Regions from separate parts of the Streptomyces sp. NPDC028907 genome, predicted to be linked through region 1. Evidence: riboswitches for the same ligand, from Rfam matches in the RefSeq annotation. Region 1 holds a riboswitch; the other holds the start of a gene.
The links. A riboswitch is a leader RNA that binds a small molecule or an ion and turns the genes downstream of it on or off. The one in region 1 is predicted to bind cobalamin.
Positions count from the first base shown of each region.

Region 2: it holds a riboswitch for cobalamin, as region 1 does, so the genes downstream of both, cobN (cobaltochelatase subunit CobN) here and ACZ4UU_RS25570 (ribonucleoside-diphosphate reductase subunit alpha) in region 1, are expected to answer to the same signal.

Region 1 is NZ_JBVHVE010000008.1:244,594-247,993, forward strand. Features, by position in the region: gene ACZ4UU_RS25570 (ribonucleoside-diphosphate reductase subunit alpha) at 1-1,681, opposite strand, end outside; cobalamin riboswitch at 1,784-1,953, opposite strand; gene ACZ4UU_RS25575 (GNAT family N-acetyltransferase) at 1,996-2,502, opposite strand; gene mctP (monocarboxylate uptake permease MctP) at 2,591-3,400, opposite strand, start outside.
Region 2 is NZ_JBVHVE010000010.1:101,333-104,732, reverse strand. Features, by position in the region: gene cobN (cobaltochelatase subunit CobN) at 1-1,723, opposite strand, end outside; cobalamin riboswitch at 1,758-1,908, opposite strand; gene ACZ4UU_RS28805 (cobalamin biosynthesis protein CobG) at 1,982-3,247, shown strand; gene ACZ4UU_RS28800 (precorrin-8X methylmutase) at 3,237-3,400, shown strand, end outside.

The DNA.
Region 1 (3,400 bases):
GGCCGTTGCGCTCGGCGAGGTCGGTGGACGCCTCGTAGGCGGCCAGCATGATGCGCTCGGCGATCCGGGTGGAGAGCTGCTTCGCCTCCGCCGAGTCGAAGGGGAGCCGCAGCTTGAAGAAGACGTCCTGGAGCCCCATCGCGCCGAGTCCCACCGGCCGCCACTTGGCGTTCGAGCGGCCCGCCTGCTCGGTCGGGTAGAAGTTGATGTCGACCACGCGGTCGAGGAAGGTGACGGCGGTACGCACGGTGGCGTCCAGCCGCTCCCAGTCGATGTCGCCGGTCGCCGTGTCGACGAACGCGCCGAGGTTGACGGACCCCAGGTTGCAGACCGCCGTCTCCCCGTCGTCCGTGACCTCCAGGATCTCCGTGCAGAGGTTGGAGGAGTGGACGACATGGCCGGGCAGGGCGGTCTGGTTGGCGGTGCGGTTGGCGGCGTCCTTGAAGGTCATCCAGCCGTTGCCGGTCTGCGCGAGGGTGCGCATCATCCGGCCGTACAGGTCGCGGGCCGGGATGGTCTTCTTCGCCAGGCCCGCCTCCTCGGCCTTGCGGTAGGCGGCGTCGAACTCCTCGCCCCACAGGTCGACCAGCTCGGGCACGTCGGCGGGGGAGAACAGCGACCACAGGCCGTCGGCGTTGACCCGGCGCATGAACTCGTCCGGCACCCAGTGCGCGAGGTTCAGGTTGTGCGTACGGCGGGCGTCCTCACCGGTGTTGTCGCGCAGCTCCAGGAACTCCTCGATGTCGGAGTGCCAGGTCTCCAGGTACACCGCGGCCGCGCCCTTGCGCCGGCCGCCCTGGTTCACCGCGGCGACCGAGGCGTCCAGGGTCTTCAGGAACGGGACGATGCCGTTGGAGTGCCCGTTGGTGCCGCGGATCAGCGAACCGCGGCCGCGGACGCGGGAGTACGCGATGCCGATGCCGCCGGCGTGCTTCGAGAGGCGGGCGACCTGGTGATAGCGGTCGTAGATGGAGTCCAGCTCATCGAGCGGGGAGTCCAGGAGGTAGCAGGACGACATCTGGGGGTGCCGGGTGCCGGAGTTGAAGAGGGTGGGGGAGGAGGGGAGGTAGTCGAGGCGGCTCATGAGCCCGTAGAGCGCGGCGACTTCGTCCAGGGCCCGGGGGGTGTCGTCCTCGGCGAGACCGGCGGCGACGCGGAGCATGAAGTGCTGGGGCGTCTCGATGACCTTGCGGGTGATCGGGTGCCGGAGCAGGTAGCGGCTGTGCAGGGTGCGCAGGCCGAAGTAGCCGAAGCGGTCGTCGGCGGCCGTGTCGACCAGGGCGTCGAGGCGGGCCGCGTGGATCCGCGCGAACTCGGCGGTCCGGTCGGCGATGAGGCCCTCGCGGTGGCCGACCGCGACCGACTCGGTGAACGACGTGACGCCCTGCGAGGCGGCCTCCGCGCGGATGCCGATGGTGAGCAGCCGGGCGGCCAGCCGGGAGTAGGCGGGGTCCTCGGAGATCAGACCGGCGGCGGCCTCCGTCGCCAGCTCCCGCAACTCCGCCTCGTCCGCGGCGGCGGACCGGCCGCGCAGCGCGGCGGCGGCGACCCGCCCGGGGTCGGCGTCGGGGAGGTCGGCGGTCAGCTCGGTGAGGGTCCGCAGCAAGGCCGTTCCGGGGGCGTCCTCGTCGATGGCGACGGTCGGGACGGCTGAGGCCGGATCTGCTGGCGCGATGGTCACGTGGGGGCTCTCCCTCGCTCGGCACGGGGGCCTTGCGGAGGGCAGGGGGCAGCACACGAGCGCACGCGGCGTCGCGTCCACCGGCCCATTCCACGAGGCCCGGACGTCAGTGCGCACCGGCCGGGTGGCCGGGCGCGCTGTCGGCAGGTCCTCGGACTGACTCCTGTGCACGGTTCTGGGAACAGATATGCACAAGTACACCGTTGCGGGACAGTTCCGGATTCGCACCGGATTCCCCTGCGGCGACAGCGAGCATGAGCATACATCTTGTGCCGTGCTGTCGTGTCACCCCCAGATGTTGTGTCGCGCTGGTTTCAGAGCGTCAACTGGTAGGTGAGGAGAGTGATGTCGTCCAGGTGCGGGACCGGGTTCCAGTCCCGCTCGGGTGTGCGGACGAAGTCCAGGCGTTCGTAGATGCGGTGGGCGCTGTGCATGGTGCGCTGGGTCGACAGGACGATACGCGCACAGGTCTCCGTGGCCCGTGCGCGGTCGACGCAGGCACGTACGAGAGCCTCGCCGGCACCCCGGCCGCGCGCCGCCCGGTCGACGGCGAGCATCCGGATCTCGGCCTCCCCGGCGCGGGCTATGTCGGCCATCGGACCGCCGCTCGGCACGAAGGTCACGCCGCCGAGCAGCCGGCCGTTGTCGACGGCCACCAGCACGTCAGCGGCTGCGGCCCGCTTGGCCACGTCCCTGAGCTCGCCGACGTACTCGTCGCTCTCGCCGAAGTCGAGGAGACCGTCCTGGAGGTAGGCCTGGGCGGTGATCTCGCCGAGGGCGTCGTACTCGTCGGGGCTCGCGCGCCGAATCTGGAAGTCCATGCGGGTGAGTGTGCCCGACACACACGCCGACGGGCCGCCGGATTTCTCCGACAGCCCGCCGATGTCAGTTCAGGTCAGGTCCAGGGACTCAGTGGGACTTGCCCGCCGTCGCCGGCGGCAGTTCCGCCTGGACGCCCGGGTCGCCGGCGTCCGCCGTGTAGTCCTCCGGGCTGGTCTCGTCGATGCCCTCGGGGGCCTTCGCGGCCTTCAGGACGAAGGTCAGGACCACCGTGACGACGACGTTGAGCACGAACGCCGTCAGGCCGATGTAGCCGATCTCGCCGATGCCGGGGATCTCCGCCGAGGAGCCGCCGAAGTGCTTCTGCGTCGGCGTGGAGACGTTGTACGCGGCGACCGTGCCGTAGACCATGCCGACCGCCCAGCCGGCCAGCAGCGCCCAGCGGTGGAACCAGCGGGTGAACAGGCCGCCGACCAGGGCCGGGAAGGTCTGCAGGATCCAGATGCCGCCCAGGAGCTGGAAGTTGATCGCGACCGTCTTGTCCATGGTGAGGACGAAGATCAGCGCACCCACCTTCACCAGCAGCGAGACCAGCTTGGAGACCTTGGTCTCCTGGGCGGGCGTCGCGTCCGGCTTGATGAAGTCCTTGTAGATGTTGCGGGTGAAGAGGTTCGCGGCCGCGATGGACATGATGGCGGCCGGGACCAGGGCCCCGATGCCGATCGCCGCGAACGCCACGCCCGCGAACCAGTCGGGGAACATGTTCTCGAAGAGCTGCGGGATCGCCAACTGGGGGTTGGTGACGAGAACTCCGGCCGCGATGGCCATGAAGCCGAGCAGCGCCAGCAGGCCGAGCATCAGGGAGTACAGCGGCAGGATCGTCGTGTTGCGGCGAATCACCTCACGGCTGCGCGACGAGAGCGTCGCCGTGATCGAGTG
Region 2 (3,400 bases), on a different contig from region 1:
TGAGGGTGGCGTGGACGCGGCGCTTGGCCTGGGTGCCCTCGCCGGGGTCGTTGACCAGGAACGGGTAGATCAGCGGCAGGTCGCCGAGGGCCGCGTCGGGGCCGCAGGCGGCGGAGAGGCCGGCGTTCTTGCCGGGCAGCCACTCCAGGTTGCCGTGCTTGCCGAGGTGGATCATCGCGTCGGCGCCGAACCCGCCGTCCTCGGCGCGGGCCGCGATCCAGCGGTAGGCGGCGAGGTAGTGGTGGGACGGCGGGAGGTCCGGGTCGTGGTAGATGGCGATGGGGTTCTCGCCGAAGCCGCGCGGGGGCTGGATGAGGATCAGCAGGTTGCCGAAGCGCAGGGCCGCGAGGACGATGTCGCCCTCCGCGTTGCGGCTGCGGTCGACGAACATCTCGCCGGGCGCCGGGCCCCAGTGCTCCTCGACTGCCGTCCGCAGTTCCTCGGGCAGCGTGGCGAACCAGCGCCGGTAATCGGCCGCCGGGATCCGCACCGGGTTGCGGGCCAACTGCTCCTCGGTGAGCCAGTTCTGGTCGTGGCCGCCGGCCTCGATGAGCGCGCGGATCAGCTCGTCGCCGTCGCCGGAGACCAGGCCGGGGATGTCGCTGTCGCCGAAGTCGTAGCCCTCGGCCTGCAGGCGCCTGAGCAGCGCGACGGCGCTGGCGGGGGTGTCGAGGCCGACCGCGTTGCCGATCCGGGAGTGCTTGGTCGGGTAGGCGGACAGGACCAGGGCCAGGCGCTTGTCGGCGGCCGGGATGTGCCGAAGCCGGGCGTGGCGTACGGCGATTCCGGCGACGCGCGCCGCGCGCTCGGGGTCGGCGACGTAGGCGGGCAGGCCGTCGGCGTCGATCTCCTTGAAGGAGAACGGCACGGTGATGAGCCGGCCGTCGAACTCGGGTACGGCGATCTGGCTGGCGGCGTCGAGCGGGGAGACGCCCTCGTCGTTCTCCTCCCAGGCGGACCGGGATCCGGTCAGGCACAGGGCCTGGAGGATCGGCACGTCGAGGGAGGTCAGGGCGCCCGCGTCCCAGGACTCGTCGTCGCCGCCGGCGGACGCCTCGGCGGGCTTGGTGCCGCCCGCGGCGAGGACAGTGGTGACGATGGCGTCGGCGGCGCGCAGTTCGTCGATGAGTTCGGGCTCGGGGGCCCGCAGGGAAGCGACGTACAGCGGCAGCGGCCGGCCGCCCGCGTCCTCGATCGCGTCGCACAGGGCGCCCACGAACGCCGTGTTGCCGCTCATGTGGTGGGCGCGGTAGTAGAGCACGGCGATCGTCGGGCCGTCCGTCTGCCGGGGCTCGCGCGCCAGCGGGCCCCAGCTCGGCGCGGCCGCGGGTGCCTCGAAGCCGTGCCCGGTCAGCAGGACCGTGTCCGACAGGAAGCGGGCGAGCTGCTCCAGGTTGGCCGGGCCACCGTGGGCGAGGTAGGCGTGGGCCTCGGCGGCGATGCCGACCGGGACCGTGGAGGCGGCCATCAGCTGGGCGTCCGGGGCCTGTTCGCCGGTGAGGACGACGACCGGGCGGCCGTCTGCGAGCAGCAGGTCGAGGCCTTCCTGCCAGGCGCGCAGACCACCGAGGAGGCGTACGACGACGAGGTCGACGCCGTCGAGGAGCGCGGGCAGGTCGTCGAGCGGGAGCCGGGCGGGGTTGGCGAAGCGGTACGGGACCGGGCCGTTCGCAGCGCGGGCGCTGAGCAGGTCGGTGTCGGACGTCGACAGGAGCAGGATCATGCGGCGTCGGCCTTCCTCGGGGTGTCCGCGCCCCGGGTGGTGTCTGACGGCGGGAGTTCCTGACTCACCCGACCCTGGCGGGGTGGGCTCACAGTGGCGGGACCGCGCCGGATTCGCACCGGCTTCCTCCCCTGTCGCCGTCGTGGCGGTGGCGGACCGGATGATCCACCGAGAAGCATAGTAAGGGGCACGGGACCAGCCGTCGGCATGCGGAGGCGGCGGCATACGGTCGCCGGGGCGGTCGGTATGCTCGCCGCCATGTCCACGCCCTCCATCCGACCGTCGTCCCAGGCCACAGGGGTCACACGGGACCGCGACGACGCATGCCCGGGCGCACTGAGGCTCCACACGGCGGACGACGGCGCACTCGCCCGGATCCGGATTCCCGGAGGCGTGCTCCAGGTCGGTCAGGCGCGGGAACTCGGCCGGGCGGCGCTCGACCTCGGCGACGGGGAGCTGCATCTGACGTCGCGGGGCAACGTCCAGCTGCGCGGTCTGCCGACCGGCTGCGGCGGGGAGTTGGCGGGCCGGCTGGAGACGGCCGGGCTGCTGCCGTCGTGGCGGCACGAACGCGTACGCAATGTGGTGGCCTCGCCGCTGTCCGGGCTGGACGGGCGCGGCCACGCCGACGTACGGCCGTGGCTGCGGGCGTTGGACGAGCTGCTGTGCGCGAGCGAGGCGGCGGCCCGGCTGTCCGGGCGGTTCCTGTTCGCGCTCGACGACGGGCGCGGGGACGTGGCCGGGCTCGACGCGGACGTGACACTGCGGGCCGCGCCGGACGGTGCCGTGTGGCTGCGGATCGGGGCCGCCGATTGCGTCGTGGTCCTCACCGCCGAGGACGCGCCTCGGGCCGCGTTGCTGGCCGCCGAGGTCTTCCTGGAGGCGAGTGCCGGCCAGGTCTGGCGGGTGGCCGAACTGCCGGTGCCCGCCGATGAGTTGGCGCAGGAGATCGTTCGGCGGCTGAGGGCCGGACACGCCTCGCCGGCCTGGCCGCAGGCGAGCGAACCGTCCCCCGCCCCCGGCGTCGTCACCGGCCCCGACGGCACGACGAGCCTGTCCGTCCTCGCCCCGCTGGGCCGCCTCACCGCAGCGCAGTGGACCGAGCTGACGGCGACCGCGTCCGGGGAACTGCGGCTGACACCTTGGCGTGGAGTGATCCTTCCCACAGTGCGCTCCGACCGGCTTGTCGGCCTAGACTCCGTCGGTCTGATCACGGATCCGGCCTCTCCCTGGCTCGGCGTCGGTGCCTGCATCGGACGGCCCGGTTGTGCCAAGTCGCGGGCGGACATCCGGACGGACGCGGCCGCGTCGCTCGGCGCGGGCGGCGGGCTGCCGGCGTACTGGTCCGGCTGCGAGCGCCGTTGCGGCCGTCCGCGCGGCGATCATGTGGACGTCGTCGCGGCCCCGGACGGCGGCTACCTGATCTCCGTCGTGGCGGGCGGCCGGGTTCGCGCCACGACGACGACCGACCATCCATCGAAGCTCGCCGCCGACCTGGCGGCGGCCCGCACGCATGACCTGTAGGAGCACGGTGTTCGAGTACGAGAAGGACGGCGCGGCGATCTACCGCCAGTCCTTTGCCACCATCCGCGCGGAGGCGGACCTCGCGGGCCTGCCCGCCGACGTCAGTCAGGTCGCGGTCCGGATGATCCACGCCTGCGGGATGGTCGACCTCGT